One region of the Buttiauxella cochleicola genome, then DNA from elsewhere that is predicted to be linked to it. Evidence: riboswitches for the same ligand, from Rfam matches in the RefSeq annotation. Region 1 holds a riboswitch; the other holds the start of a gene.
The links. A riboswitch is a leader RNA that binds a small molecule or an ion and turns the genes downstream of it on or off. The one in region 1 is predicted to bind thiamine pyrophosphate.
Positions count from the first base shown of each region.

Region 2: another riboswitch for thiamine pyrophosphate. It lies ahead of thiB (thiamine ABC transporter substrate binding subunit); the one in region 1 lies ahead of thiC (phosphomethylpyrimidine synthase ThiC).

Region 1 covers NZ_JAJSOU010000027.1:3,194-10,626, reverse strand. The annotation lists gene thiC (phosphomethylpyrimidine synthase ThiC) at 1-1,857, opposite strand, end outside; TPP riboswitch at 1,946-2,059, opposite strand; gene rsd (sigma D regulator) at 2,110-2,613, opposite strand; gene nudC (NAD(+) diphosphatase) at 2,717-3,490, shown strand; gene hemE (uroporphyrinogen decarboxylase) at 3,525-4,589, shown strand; gene nfi (deoxyribonuclease V) at 4,599-5,270, shown strand; gene LVQ79_RS21865 (YjaG family protein) at 5,314-5,904, shown strand; gene hupA (nucleoid-associated protein HU-alpha) at 6,091-6,366, shown strand; gene LVQ79_RS21855 (DUF1481 domain-containing protein) at 6,375-7,073, shown strand; gene purD (phosphoribosylamine--glycine ligase) at 7,126-7,433, opposite strand, start outside.
Region 2 covers NZ_JAJSOU010000005.1:92,316-99,748, forward strand. The annotation lists gene hemW (radical SAM family heme chaperone HemW) at 1-230, shown strand, start outside; gene LVQ79_RS08270 (sugar efflux transporter) at 275-1,453, opposite strand; gene sgrT (glucose uptake inhibitor SgrT) at 1,595-1,756, opposite strand; gene sgrR (HTH-type transcriptional regulator SgrR) at 1,850-3,508, shown strand; TPP riboswitch at 3,545-3,644, shown strand; gene thiB (thiamine ABC transporter substrate binding subunit) at 3,681-4,664, shown strand; gene thiP (thiamine/thiamine pyrophosphate ABC transporter permease ThiP) at 4,640-6,277, shown strand; gene thiQ (thiamine ABC transporter ATP-binding protein ThiQ) at 6,356-7,060, shown strand; gene LVQ79_RS08300 (DedA family protein) at 7,044-7,433, opposite strand, start outside.

The DNA.
Region 1 (7,433 bases):
GAAGGATTGCGACATATCGTCCATGCCTACTTCTATGGCTTGCTTAGCCGCGAAATCGCGGACTTCCTGGGATATTTTCATCGAGCAGAATTTTGGTCCGCACATTGAACAGAAGTGCGCGACTTTGCCGGATTCCTGCGGTAGCGTTTCATCGTGATAGGCGCGAGCGGTGAAGGGATCGAGAGCCAGGTTAAACTGGTCTTCCCAGCGGAATTCAAAGCGGGCTTTCGACATGGCGTTATCGCGGATTTGCGCTCCAGGGTGACCTTTTGCCAGATCTGCGGCATGCGCCGCAATTTTGTAGGTAATCAGCCCCTGTTTCACATCTTCTTTATTCGGCAGGCCGAGGTGCTCTTTTGGCGTGACGTAGCACAGCATCGCGCAGCCGAACCAGCCAATCATGGCCGCGCCAATCCCTGATGTGAAATGGTCGTAACCGGGCGCAATGTCAGTGGTCAACGGGCCAAGAGTGTAGAACGGCGCTTCGTGGCAATGCTCTAGTTCTTCGGTCATGTTGCGGCGGATCATCTGCATCGGCACATGTCCTGGGCCTTCAATCATTACCTGTACATCGTATTCCCAGGCAATTTTGGTCAACTCGCCAAGCGTATGCAGCTCAGAGAATTGCGCTTCATCGTTGGCATCCTGAATGGAGCCAGGGCGCAGGCCGTCACCCAGTGAGAGTGAAACGTCATAAGCGGCACAGATCTCGCAGACTTCGCGGAAGTGCTCATACAGGAAGTTTTCCTGATGATGCGACAGGCACCATTTCGCCATAATCGATCCTCCGCGTGAAACAATTCCGGTCAGGCGTTTGGCGGTCATCGGCACATAGCGCAGCAACACTCCGGCGTGAATAGTAAAGTAATCCACACCTTGCTCTGCCTGTTCCAGAAGTGTGTCGCGGAACATTTCCCAGGTCAGGTCTTCGGCGATGCCGTTTACTTTTTCTAGTGCCTGGTAGATTGGCACGGTGCCGATTGGCACAGGGCTATTACGCAAAATCCATTCGCGGGTTTCGTGGATATAGCGGCCGGTAGAAAGATCCATCACGGTGTCTGCGCCCCAGCGCGTTGACCAGACCAGTTTTTCCACTTCTTCTTCAATGGAGGAGGTGACCGCTGAGTTGCCGATATTGGCATTCACTTTGACAAGGAAATTACGGCCGATAATCATCGGTTCCGATTCGGGGTGGTTGATGTTGGCAGGGATAATTGCCCGGCCTGCGGCGACTTCGTCACGTACAAACTCAGGGGTAATATTTTCCGGCAGGCGCGCACCAAAACCCTGGCCTGGATGCTGGTGGCGTAACACTTCATCGCGAACGCGTTCGCGGCCCATGTTTTCACGGACGGCGATAAACTCCATTTCCGGCGTCACAATTCCCTGACGTGCATAGTGCAGTTGTGTAACGATTTTCCCAGCTTTAGCGCGCTTAGGCGTGAGTTGTGTTTCAAAACGCAATTCGTCCAGATCGTCATCAGCCAGACGCTCTTTGGTATATGCAGAGCTACGATCGGTCAGTGTTTCGCAATCATCACGCTCGCTAATCCAGCTTTCACGCAGTGGTGGAAGCCCGCGCAGAACGTCGATACTGATTGTCGGGTCGCCATACGGACCTGAAGTGTCATACACCGGTATCGCATCGTTAGGGGTGAACAGAGGATTTTCTTTCGTACCGCCCGTTGCTGTTGGGCTGAGTTGAATTTCGCGCATCGGTACGCGGATATCATCGCGTGATTCAGTGAGATAAATGCGTTGGGAATTAGGGAAAGCAGTACCTTCCAGCGTATTGATAAAATGCTGGGCAGCAGCGCGTTGTTCGCGGCGGTTTGGTTTTTTTTCAGTAATAGACATAGCTCATTCCAGTAAATATCAAGGAGTGGCTTGTCAGAACAACGGAGGAGTAATGAATGTGGGGCGCCCGCGTACGGGTGAACCCAAAAGCAGAATTACTCTTGTTCCCTTCGCAGGTATTAGCCTGATCAGGTTCCGCGGATCCCGAATTAACGGTCTCAGCCGGTGTTCAATTAAACACTCGGCACTCCGACAAGATAAACCCGTATTGCTACGGGTCGTTATGTAAACTACTCGTTAACAGCGCAGAACTCAAGCCGGACGTGCAAGGCTGCCGGTATCGTTAGCACTGTCATTTATATCGTGGTCGTAAGCTAACTGAATGAGTTTATCTTCCAGTGAAAAACGTGATTCCAGCGCTTCACCGATGCCGGATAACGCTTTCTGGAACTCAATATAGTTATCATCATCGATAGCACTTTCGAGATGCGAATCGTAAAAATCCATAATGTGCTGGGTGTTGGCTTCAAGCTGCGGATAAAGATGAGTTGCGGCTAAAAGTGGGCTGCTACCTTCCATTTCGCTGATAATGCGTTCATAAATATTGAAATGACCGGCAGAAAGATAATCCACCAAATTATGGCAAAAGTTATCCAGAGCCTTTTCATTGAGCGCGGTATGGGATTCCTTGTTAGGCTTGATCCCAACCATATTGTAATAAGCCACCAATAAATGTTTGCGGGCATGTAGCCATTGGTCGATTAACTCATTACTACCACCGACGCGCTCAGTCAGATTTTCTAACTGGTTAAGCATGATTGACTCCGTGATTCCGTGAGTAAAAGATGTAACGCAAACGTACCCAAAATTGTTACGACCATTTGTTTATACCAGCGAACTCGGGGATGTGCACCAGGTTATGGAACGTGTAATTCAAAAGTTAGATCAGGGCTGGTTTATCGTCAGTCATGAACAAAAATTGTGGTTGCCGAAAGGTGAGCTACCTCACGGAGCGGCACAAGATTTTCAGCTTGATGGTGCGGTTGGGATGTCTATCGGCGAGTGGGAAAATGAGCCGGTGTGGTTAGTGCGGCAACATCGCCGTGCGGATATGGGCTCAGTGCGCCAGGTTATTGACCAGGATCCAGGGTTATTTCAACTTGCTGGTCGTGGCGTGCAGTTGGCGGAGTTCTATCGCTCGCATAAGTTCTGTGGCTACTGTGGCCATGAAATGCACGTCAGCAAAACCGAATGGGCGATGCTGTGTAACCATTGTCGTGAACGCTACTATCCACAAATTTCACCGTGCATCATCGTGGCTATCCGTCGTGACGACCATATCCTGCTTGCTCAGCACACACGCCATCGCGGCGGGGTTTATACCGTACTGGCCGGGTTTGTCGAAGTAGGGGAAACCCTCGAGCAGGCAGTGGCGCGTGAGGTGATGGAAGAGAGCAGCATTCGCGTGAAAAACTTACGTTATGTCACCTCGCAACCCTGGCCGTTCCCGCAATCGCTGATGACCGCGTTCATGGCGGAATATCACAGCGGTGACATTAAAATCGACCCGAAAGAGTTAATTGATGCGGGCTGGTATCGCTATGACCAACTTCCGTTATTACCGCCACCGGGTACGGTGGCTCGTCGCCTGATTGAAGACACTGTCGCCCTGTGTCGCGCCGACTATGAATGATAAACTGGCGTGATACAGCCAAAGGAAATTGAAAATGACTGAACTGAAGAACGATCGTTACCTGCGGGCGCTGCAACGCCAGCCTGTAGATACCACGCCAGTATGGATGATGAGGCAGGCAGGTCGTTACTTGCCAGAATACAAAGCGACACGTGCGCAGGCCGGCGATTTTATGTCGCTGTGCAAAAATGCAGAGCTGGCTTGCGAAGTGACTTTGCAGCCGCTGCGTCGCTACAAGCTTGATGCGGCGATCCTCTTCTCCGACATCCTCACCGTGCCGGATGCGATGGGGCTTGGCCTCTATTTTGAAGCGGGTGAAGGCCCACGTTTCCGCTCGCCAATTACCAGCCGTGCTGATGTTGAAAAGTTGCCAATTCCCGATCCGGAAGATGAACTGGGCTATGTGATGAACGCGGTGCGTACTATTCGCCGTGAACTAAAAGGCGAAGTGCCGCTGATTGGTTTCACCGGCAGCCCATGGACGCTGGCAACCTACATGGTCGAAGGCGGCAGCAGCAAAGCGTTTACCGTGATCAAAAAGATGATGTATGCCGACCCGCAAGCGCTGCATCTTCTACTCGATAAGCTGGCGCAAAGCGTCACGCAGTACCTGAATGCGCAAATCAAAGCGGGCGCACAGTCGGTGATGATTTTCGATACCTGGGGCGGCGTGCTGACCGGGCGTGATTATCAGCAGTTCTCTCTCTACTACATGCATAAAATCATCGATGGCCTGCTGCGTGAAAATGAAGGCCGCCGAGTGCCTGTGACGATGTTCACCAAAGGCGGCGGTCAATGGCTGGAAGCAATGGCTGAAACGGGATGTGATGCGCTGGGGTTAGACTGGACGACTGACATCGCCGATGCTCGCCGTCGCGTCGGTCATAAAGTGGCGTTGCAGGGCAATATGGACCCATCCATGTTGTATGCACAGCCGGCACGCATTGAAGAAGAAGTGGCGACTATTCTGGCTGGGTTCGGTAAAGGTGAAGGCCACGTGTTTAACCTGGGTCATGGCATTCACCAGGATGTTCCGCCAGAACACGCGGGTGCATTTGTTGAAGCAGTGCATCGTTTGTCGAAGCCGTATCACGAGTAAGGATCAGTGATGGATCTTGCATTCTTGCGCGCACAACAAATCGAACTTGCTTCACAGGTGATCCGTGAGGATCGTCTTGAGCAGGATCCTCCCAGGTTAATCGCCGGGGCTGACGTTGGGTTTGAGCAGGGCGGTGAGGTTACACGAGCCGCCATTGTATTATTGCAATATCCTTCCCTTGAACTGGTTGAATATCAGGTGGCGCGTGTCGCCACCTCAATGCCTTATATCCCCGGTTTCCTCTCGTTTCGCGAATATCCTGCACTGCTTGCCGCTTGGGAAATGCTGTCGCAAAAACCAGATCTGCTTTTTGTTGATGGCCATGGTATTTCGCACCCACGGCGTTTGGGCGTAGCCGCCCATTTTGGCCTGCTGGTGGATGTACCGACGATTGGCGTTGCCAAGAAACGTCTGTGTGGGAAGTTTGAACCGTTATCTGAAGAACCTGGTTCATGCCAGTTGCTGAGCGACAAAGGTGAAGCGCTTGCGTGGGTGTTACGCAGTAAAAAGCGCTGCAATCCGTTGTTTGTCTCCACAGGTCACCGTGTAAGCCTTGATACGGCCTTGCTATTGGTGAATCGCTGTCTGTTGGGTTACCGCTTACCTGAACCCACTCGCTGGGCAGATGCTGTGGCATCGGGTCGCCCGGCTTTCACGCGCTGGCAAGCAATTCAGGGGTGATTAAGGTAAACTGCCGCTAATATTCCGTCTTTGAGACATCGCTATGTTACAAAACCCAATCCATCTGCGCCTGGAGAAACTGGAAAGCTGGCAACATGTCACTTTCATGGCTTCTTTATGCGAACGTATGTATCCGAATTACGCCATGTTCTGCCAGCAGACTGAATTTGGTGATCCTCAGTTGTATCGCCGTATTCTCGACTTGATTTGGGAAACATTGACGGTCAAAGATGCGAAAGTAAATTTTGACAGCCAACTCGAGAAACTCGAAGAAGGCATTCCGTCTGCCGACGACTATGATATTTACGGTGTCTACCCGGCGATTGATGCATGCGTTGCGCTTAGCGAATTACTTCACTCACGTCTTTCAGGGGAAACTCTGGAACATGCAATTGAAGTCAGTAAGGCATCAATCACCACGGTTGCCATGCTGGAAATGACCCAGGCTGGTCGTGAAATGACCGACGAAGAGCTCAGAGCAAACCCGGCTGTTGAAGAAGAATGGGACATCCAATGGGAGATTTTCCGCCTGTTGGCTGACTGCGAAGAACGCGATGTTGAGCTGATCAAAGGGCTCCGCGCGGACTTGCGTGAAGCGGGTAGCAGCAATATTGGTATAAATTTGCAGCAGTAAGACAGCAAAACGTGACTTACAGTCCGAATTGTCACCCCTGAAGGCTTCCAATTAGCCCCCCGTCTGGTCTACATTTGTGGGGCGAAAAAAAGTGGCTATCGGTGCGTGTATGCAGGAGAGTGCTTTTTTGGCATTTCCGTCGCACTCGATGCTTAGCAAGCGATAAACACATTGTAAGGATAACTTATGAACAAGACTCAACTGATTGATGTAATTGCTGACAAGGCTGATCTGTCTAAAGTACAGGCTAAAGCTGCTCTGGAATCCACCCTGGCTGCAATTACTGAGTCTCTGAAAGAAGGTGATGCTGTCCAACTGGTTGGTTTCGGTACCTTCAAGGTAAACCACCGTGCTGAGCGCACTGGCCGCAACCCACAGACTGGTAATGAAATCAAAATCGCCGCAGCTAACGTGCCGGCATTTGTTTCAGGCAAAGCACTGAAAGACGCTGTTAAGAGCTAATAGTGTCAGTGAACAGTTTTAGCAGAGGGGCGTTTACGCCCCTTTTGTTTGTCTGCCGTCCTTTGGGCGTGCTGGCAGGCACAGTGCTGCTAATGGCATGCAGCAGCCAACCTCCTATCCCACCATTTACCGCGAGCGGTTATATTGCCGATCAGGGTGTGGTGCGCATCTGGCGTAAAGACAATAGCGATGATGGCAGCATCCATATGCTTGCGGTGTTTAGTCCGTTGCAGAAGGGGGTGACGTCTAGCAATGATTACCGTTGGCAGGGCGAGCAACTTGTCTCAATTGAGATGACGATTCAGAGCCAACCTCCAGAGCATGTAAAAGTACGTTTTGACGATCACGGTGAGCTGAGCTTCATGCAGCGTGAAGTGAATGGTCAAAAGCAGCAGCTTTCTAATGACCAAATCGCCTTATATCAGTATCAGGCGAGTCAGACTAAAGCGACCAGCGAAGCATTGCGCATTGGGCGTGTTGTGTTGCGACAGGGCCGCTGGCACAGCAATGGCACCGTGACAACCTGTGAAGGTGAGACAATCGAACCTAAACTCGACAGCATATCGCTTACTCATATTGCGAATCGGCAGCGTCATTCATCAATGGATGTCAGTATTGCCTGGCTTGAAGCGCCGGAAGGATCACAGCTGTTACTGGTTGCGAACCAGGACTACTGTAGCTGGCAGCCTAAACCTGCTACGTTCTAAATAGAAAAACCGCCACGAGGGCGGTGTTAAATATCACTGCGAGTTTCGAGTCTTACTTCGCGTTTTCACGCTCAATAGCACGATAGCCAATATCGGAGCGGCTGAAACTGCCATCCCAATGGATATCCTTCATAAGCTCATAAGCACGCTGCTGCGCTTGTGCGACAGTGTCGCCTAAGGCGGTCACACACAGAACGCGCCCACCGTTAGTCACAACCATATCGTCTTCACGCAATTTCGTTCCGGCGTGGAACACCTTGCCGTCTGCGACTTCTTCAAGTGGCAAACCATGAATTACATCACCGTTACGGTAATCAGCAGGGTAGCCGCCAGCCGCCATCACCACACCCAGAGATGGGC
Region 2 (7,433 bases), on a different contig from region 1:
AACAAGCCGACAAGCCATTCGAGTTCTTTATGAACCGTTTCCGCCTGCTGGAAGCAGCGCCACGCAACGAATTTAGCCTGTATACCGGGCTTGATGAGTCGGTGATTCGTGCGCAGTTAGACGAAGCAATTGCGAAGGATTATTTGGTTGAGACAGAAGATTTTTGGCAGATTACCGAGCACGGAAAGCTGTTTTTGAATTCGTTATTAGAGATTTTTCTGGCCGACTGATTAGCTGTCGGATGACGCGCAACGTCATCCGACATTATTTCAGCTTAAATATTCTTCACCCGGCTGGTCAAAATCAACGCCAGCACCGACAGCCCGGCAATCAGCCAGTACACCGAATGGTGCCCAAAACTTTCCGCCAGTGCTCCCTGTAAAACACCCGCCAGAATCACGCCCGTCGAAATACTGTTAGTAAACAGGGTAGTCGCCGAACCCGGCCTGCCGGGCATTAAATCCTGGAACCACAACATCCCGATTCCCGCGACAATGCCGATAAACACCGCATTAAACAGCTGGAGAAGGATTAACGCAGTGCGGCTATGGAACAGAATCAAACCAACGTAAAACAACACACCCGCCGCCACAGCAATCACCATCATACGGCGTTTACCAAAACGCTTAACGTAGTAACCTGCAAGGATCATTGCCGGGATCTCAAGCCCCGCAGCCGTTCCCATCAACAGCCCCGCCAGTGATTCAGGCAGCCCTAAATCAGTGCTGACCCACAACGGCATATCAATGATGTACATAGTGTTGCAGGTCCACATCAGCATCGAGGCGATAAACAACATACGGACGTTTTTGTCTTTCCAGCCGCTGACTTGCGTAAGGGCAACATCCGCGGGCTGCTCAATCCTTGCAACTGAAGGAAGTGCGAAGAAGATTAGCGCGAGCGAGATAACGAAAATCCCGGCCGCGATAAGAAACATGGTGGTAAAACCGTAGTTTAGCGCCAGCATAAACGATAATGGTGGCCCGATAACCCACGCAAGCGAGAGCTGCGCACGCATTATCGAGCTGAACATCACCACTTCACGTGCTGAGTTATCTGCATACTCGCGGGCAAGAGCGAAGATTTGTGGCATCGCCGTGTTGGCAATAGACGCGAACATAACGCCAATGGTGATTAACGTCAGGTAATGGCGGTTAAAAGCAAACAACACGCAGTTTGCCACGGCCATAACGCAGCAAACCATAATCAGTTTTCGCCTGTCGCCCCGGTTATCTGAACGCTTCGCCAACGCAAGGCTGACGAGTATCCCGGTTATCGCATTGACGGTATAAAACATCCCAACCCAAAATGGGCGCACTTCTACTTCGCGACTTAAAAACAGGCTAAGAGTGGGCGCCTGGAGTGCCCCCGCAATCCCCATCATGAAAGCCACAATCATAAATGCGGCATATACCGGATTGAGGCGACGTCCTCGCGTCAAAAACCAAAGCATGCAGAAATTCCTTTTGTTCGAGCGCTCATTGGGTGTGCAAAACGTAAACTATACCCTAATGACGGGTATAAAAAAGCCAGCAGGAACAATCTGCTGGCCAGGTGAAATTCACCAATTCTCAGTCACACATGTATCAACGAGTTAGTGCTTTCCGGTCTCGGGAACGGTAATTTCCCACTGCATTAAGTCCTCGAGCATCTTCAGACGTTGCGTTGCTGTCAGGCGAGCCAGCCATCCAGCAGAAACATTTTGTGTTGCGGCAAAATACTGATGATAGAACTTAATAACTGGTGACCGTTTCATATACATCTCCACTTCCTCGTTTCAACGTTGATGATTATTGGCGTAATATGAGGAAAGTTAAATTGATGAGTTTCTGACGGGAGTTCCTCTTTTATGTCCAGCAGTCGTCTGCAACAACAGTTCATACGTTTATGGCAAAACTTTGAAGGTAAGCCGCAGGAAACCACGCTCAATGAGCTGGCAGATCTGCTGAATTGCTCCCGTCGCCATATGCGTACGCTGCTTAGTGCAATGCAGGAAACGGGCTGGCTCAGCTGGAAAGCAGAGGTCGGGCGCGGTAAGCGTTCACAGCTGGAATTCCTGTATACCGGCCTTGCACTCCAGCAACAGCGGGCTGAAGATCTTCTTGAGCAAGACAGGATCGATCAACTGGTGCAGATCGTTGGTGATAAAGCCGCTGTACGCCAAATGTTGATTTCGCATCTTGGCCGCAGCTTCCGCCAGGGTCGGCATATCCTGCGCGTTCTCTATTACCGTCCACTGTTAAATCTGTTACCAGGCTCGGCTTTACGTCGTTCAGAAACCCATATTGCCCGCCAAATTTTCAGCGGCTTAATTCGTATAAATGAGGAAAATGGGGAACTGGAAGCAGATATTGCCCATCACTGGCAGCAAATTTCCCCATTACACTGGCGTTTTTATTTGCGCCCCGGCATTCATTTTCACCATGGCCGCGAGCTGGACATGCTGGATGTGGTCACCTCTTTGCAGCGGATTAACGCGCTGCCGCTGTATTCGCACATTACGCAAATCACCTCACCTACCGCGTGGACACTGGATATCACCCTTTCGCAACCGGACAACTGGCTGCCGTGGTTGCTGGGTAGCGTTCATGCCATGATTCTGCCCCGTGAATGGCAAACCCTAAGCAATTTTTCACGCCAGCCAGTCGGTACTGGGCCGTACTCTGTTGTGCGCAATAACACTAACCAGCTGAAGATTCAGGCTTACGATGATTACTTCGGCTATCGCGCATTGATTGACGAGGTAAATTTCTGGGTATTGCCAGAGATCGGTGAAGATGTCAGTTGCGCAGTGCAACTATCGGGCATGCCTGACAGTGAAAAAGCCGTCGAAAGCCGCCTGGAAGAAGGCTGCTATTACATTTTGTTTGATAGACGCTCCAAATCTGGCAGTAATGACGACGTTCGCCGCTGGCTAAGCCATATGTTGGCCCCCATTCATCTGCTTTATAGCGCGGGAGCTCAAAACCAGCAGTACTGGTTCCCGGCGTATGGTTTACTGCCGCGCTGGCACCACGCACGTCCACAACCGGTGTTTGAAAAACCTGCTGGTCTGGAATCTGTAACGCTGACGTTTTACCGCGATCACGTCGAACACCGGGTTATCAGTAAAGTCATGGAGGAACTGCTGGCTCGCGCAGGCGTTAAGCTTGTGGTGCAGGAAGTCAGCTATGAGGAGTGGCACCAGGGCAATGCCGAAAGCGATATCTGGCTTAACAGCGCAAACTTCACTCTGCCTTTAGAATTCTCCCTTTATTCGCATCTGTATGAAGTCCCTCTGATTCAAAAATGCATCGAAAATGACTGGGAAACCGATACCCGGAAATGGCACAACGGCGAGCTTTCTTTGCCTGAATGGTGCCAGAAGCGAGTTGAAAACAATGATATTTTGCCATTAATCCACCATTGGTTGCGCATTGAAGGGCAGCGCAGTATGCGCGGCGTGCGTATGAACACGCTCGGCTGGTTTGACTTTAAATCGGCATGGTTTGCACCACCGGAACCTTAATACTTCCGATTCATTCACAGAATCATTACAATGCACGCGTTCTCAACGGGGTGCTAAGACGAAAGTCTGGCTGAGATAATACCCGTCGAACCTGATCCGGATAACGCCGGCGAAGGGATTTGAGGCTCAATTCTCAAAGTCCTTTGCCACCCCTAATTTAAAGAGGTGCAAAGTGTTCAAAAAATTCCTGCCGTTACTGGCGCTCGTCGCCGCCCCTGTTTTCGCCAAACCCCTGCTGACTGTTTACACCTACGACTCTTTCGCTGCCGACTGGGGCCCAGGCCCTGCGGTAAAAAAAGCCTTTGAAGCAGACTGCAATTGCGAGCTGAAATTCGTCGCACTCGAAGATGGCGTGTCACTGCTTAACCGTCTGCGCATGGAAGGTAAAAACAGCAAAGCCGACGTGGTTCTGGGGCTGGATAACAATCTGCTGGAAGCGGCTGCGCAAACCAAACTGTTCGCGCCGAGCAACGTTGACACTGGTTCACTAAAAATCCCAGGTGGCTGGAATAACAATACGTTTGTGCCGTTCGATTACGGCTATTTCGCTTTTGTGTATGACAAAAACAAACTCAAAAACCCGCCGAAAAGCCTGAAAGAACTGGTCGAAAGTGACCAAAAATGGAAAGTGATTTACCAGGATCCACGCACCAGCACCCCAGGTCTCGGCCTGCTGTTATGGATGCAAAAAGTATATGGCGACAAAACGCCTGAAGCCTGGGCGAAACTGGCCAAAAAAACCGTCACCGTCACCAAAGGCTGGTCTGAGGCTTACGGTCTGTTCCTCAAAGGCGAAGGCGACCTGGTGATGAGCTACACCACCTCGCCGGCATATCACATCATCGAAGAGAAAAAAGATAACTACGCGGCAGCCAATTTCAGCGAAGGACATTACTTGCAGGTGGAAGTTGCGGGTCGCCTGGCTTCAAGCAAGCAGCCAGAGTTGGCAGCGAAATTCATGAAGTTCATTACCACGCCTGAGTTCCAGAACACCATTCCAACCGGCAACTGGATGTACCCGGTCACAGACGTGAAATTGCCAGAAGGCTTTAATGGTCTGGTAAAACCGCAGACCACGCTGGAATTTAGCCCGCAAGACGTCTCTTCCCATCGCGCCAGCTGGATCAGTGAATGGCAACGCTCCGTCAGCCGCTAATTCCCGGTTGGCTGATTCCAGGGCTATGCGCCGCCACTCTCGTGGTAGCCGTAGCCCTGGCGGCTTTTCTGGCGCTGTGGTTTAACGCGCCGCAAACCGATATCCGCGCGTTGGTGCAGGATAGCTATTTGTGGCACGTACTTCGCTTTTCCTTCTGGCAGGCATTTCTTTCAGCCACCCTTTCGGTGTTCCCGGCCATTTTTCTTGCCCGGGCGCTTTACCGACGCCGTTTCCCTGGGCGATTAGCACTGTTACGTCTGTGCGCCATGACGCTGGTTTTGCCAGTGTTGGTGGCAGTGTTCGGTATTCTGACGGTGTATGGCCGTGAAGGCTGGCTGGCCTCACTGTGCGCCTGGCTTGGCATCGAATGGGGGTTCTCACCCTATGGCCTGAAAGGCATTTTGCTGGCCCACATCTTTTTCAACTTGCCGATGGCAACCCGCCTGCTCCTTCAGGCGCTGGAAAATATCCCCAGCGAACAACGACAGGTCGCCGCACAGCTTGGCATGCAGGGTTGGAACTTCTTCCGTTTTGTCGAATGGCCGTGGCTACGCCGTCAGATTCTTCCTGCCGCCGCGTTAATTTTTATGCTCTGCTTCGCCAGTTTTGCCACCGTGCTTTCGCTCGGCGGCGGGCCGCAGGCAACCACCATTGAATTGGCCATCTTCCAGGCACTCAGTTATGACTACGACCCTGCTCGTGCGGCACTGCTCGCAATAGTACAAATGGTTTGCTGTCTTGGCCTGGTGCTGATGAGCCAACGACTCAGTAAAGCCATTCCTGTGGGTATCAGCCAAATGCAGGGCTGGCGTGACCCGCAAGATAACCTGCGCCGGAAACTGTGCGACGGATTGTTAATTTCACTCGCACTGTTGCTGCTGTTGCCTCCGCTGCTGGCGGTCATCATTGATGGCATCAATAGTGGTTTTAACAGCGTGCTTTCCCAGCCGATTCTCTGGCAGGCATTATTCACCTCGTTAAGAATTGCAGTCGGCGCGGGATTGATAAGCGTAATCATCACGGTAATGCTGCTATGGAGTTCACGAGAATTACGCCTGCGCAACCGCGCATTTGCCGGGCAGGCGCTGGAGTTAAGCGGCATGCTAATCCTCGCGATGCCGGGTATCGTGCTGGCGACCGGCTTTTTCCTGCTGCTCAATAACACGGTAGGTTTGCCGCAATCCGCCGATGGCATTGTGATTTTCACCAATGCATTAATGGCGGTTCCCTACGCCCTGAAAGTGCTGGAAAACCCGATGCTGGACGTGGCTGAACGCTACAACAAGCTGTGCCAGTCGCTGAATATCAGCGGCTTAAACCGCCTGCGTTATATCGAGTTGCGCGCCCTGAAGCGCCCACTGGCGCAAGCGCTGGCATTTGCCTGCGTGCTGTCGATTGGTGATTTTGGCGTAGTGGCGCTGTTTGGTAATGAAGATTTCCGCACGCTACCGTTCTATCTCTATCAACAAATTGGTTCATATCGCAGCCAGGATGGTGCCGTTACCGCGCTAATTCTGCTGATACTGTGCTTTGCTTTATTCACATTGATTGAAAAACTTCCGGGACGCGATTCCCAAAATGATTCAGGTTGCAGGAAGGCGGCAAGTGAATGAAGCCTGGGAACATAGAAAACTATGTGACCTGGATGAAAGAAAGCAGCCAACACACCTGCAACTTGAAGGATGAAGGGAATGCTAAAGCTAACTGATATAACCTGGCTCTATCACCATTTACCGATGCGCTTTTCGATGCAAATTAACGCCGGAGAGCGCGTTGCGGTGTTGGGGCCTAGCGGGGCGGGGAAAAGTACGCTGCTGAGTTTAATTGCCGGTTTTCTCGCACCTGCCAGCGGGAAAATTATGCTTAATGGCAATGACCATACGGCGACGGCACCCGCACAGCGCCCGGTGTCGATGCTGTTCCAGGAGAACAATCTTTTTAACCACCTGACTGTGCGCCAGAACATTGGGCTGGGGTTAAATCCTGGCCTGAAGCTTAATGCCGCACAGCTCGAACGTCTGGCAACAATTGCCAGCCAAATGGCGATAAGCGATTTACTCGACAGGCTGCCAGCGCAGCTTTCTGGCGGTCAGCGCCAGCGTGTCGCCCTCGCCCGCTGTCTGGTTCGTGAACAACCGATTTTGCTGCTCGATGAGCCATTTTCAGCACTCGACCCGGCACTACGCCAGGAGATGCTGCAACTGCTTGATAATCTATGCCGCCAGCAACAACTGACGCTATTGATGGTGTCACACAGTATTGAAGATGCAGCGCGAATCGCTGAAAGAAGTCTTGTTGTGGTCGATGGCCGTATCGCCTGGGATGGCGACACGGCAACCTTATTAAGCGGAGAAGCTAGCGCATCAGCGCTGTTAGGAATTAGTGTTGCCCGGTGAGCACTTTCCAAAGAATGCTGCGGTAAATCGGCATCATCGGGTGCATCTGGATTGCAACAAAGCTCCCCAAGGCCAGCACCGTCATTGTTGGTGCTAACCAATGCAAACGAGATCGCGGCAAGTACTGAGTTAAACGGTCAGTACTTGCTTTACCACTGCGCCACCAGCGCCAACACAACCATCCCGCCAGCCACAGCCCCAGTGCTACTAGCAGCAAGAGCCATTTAAAGCTACTACTTTGCATATCCGCAGGAATATCAATCGCGGCACCCGCCAGAATCCCCGGCAAGAAGTAGATGGGTGGCCAGAAAATGCAGCCAATAATGTTCGGGATGATAAATTTAGAAACCGGGAGGTCTAGCATGCCTGCGAC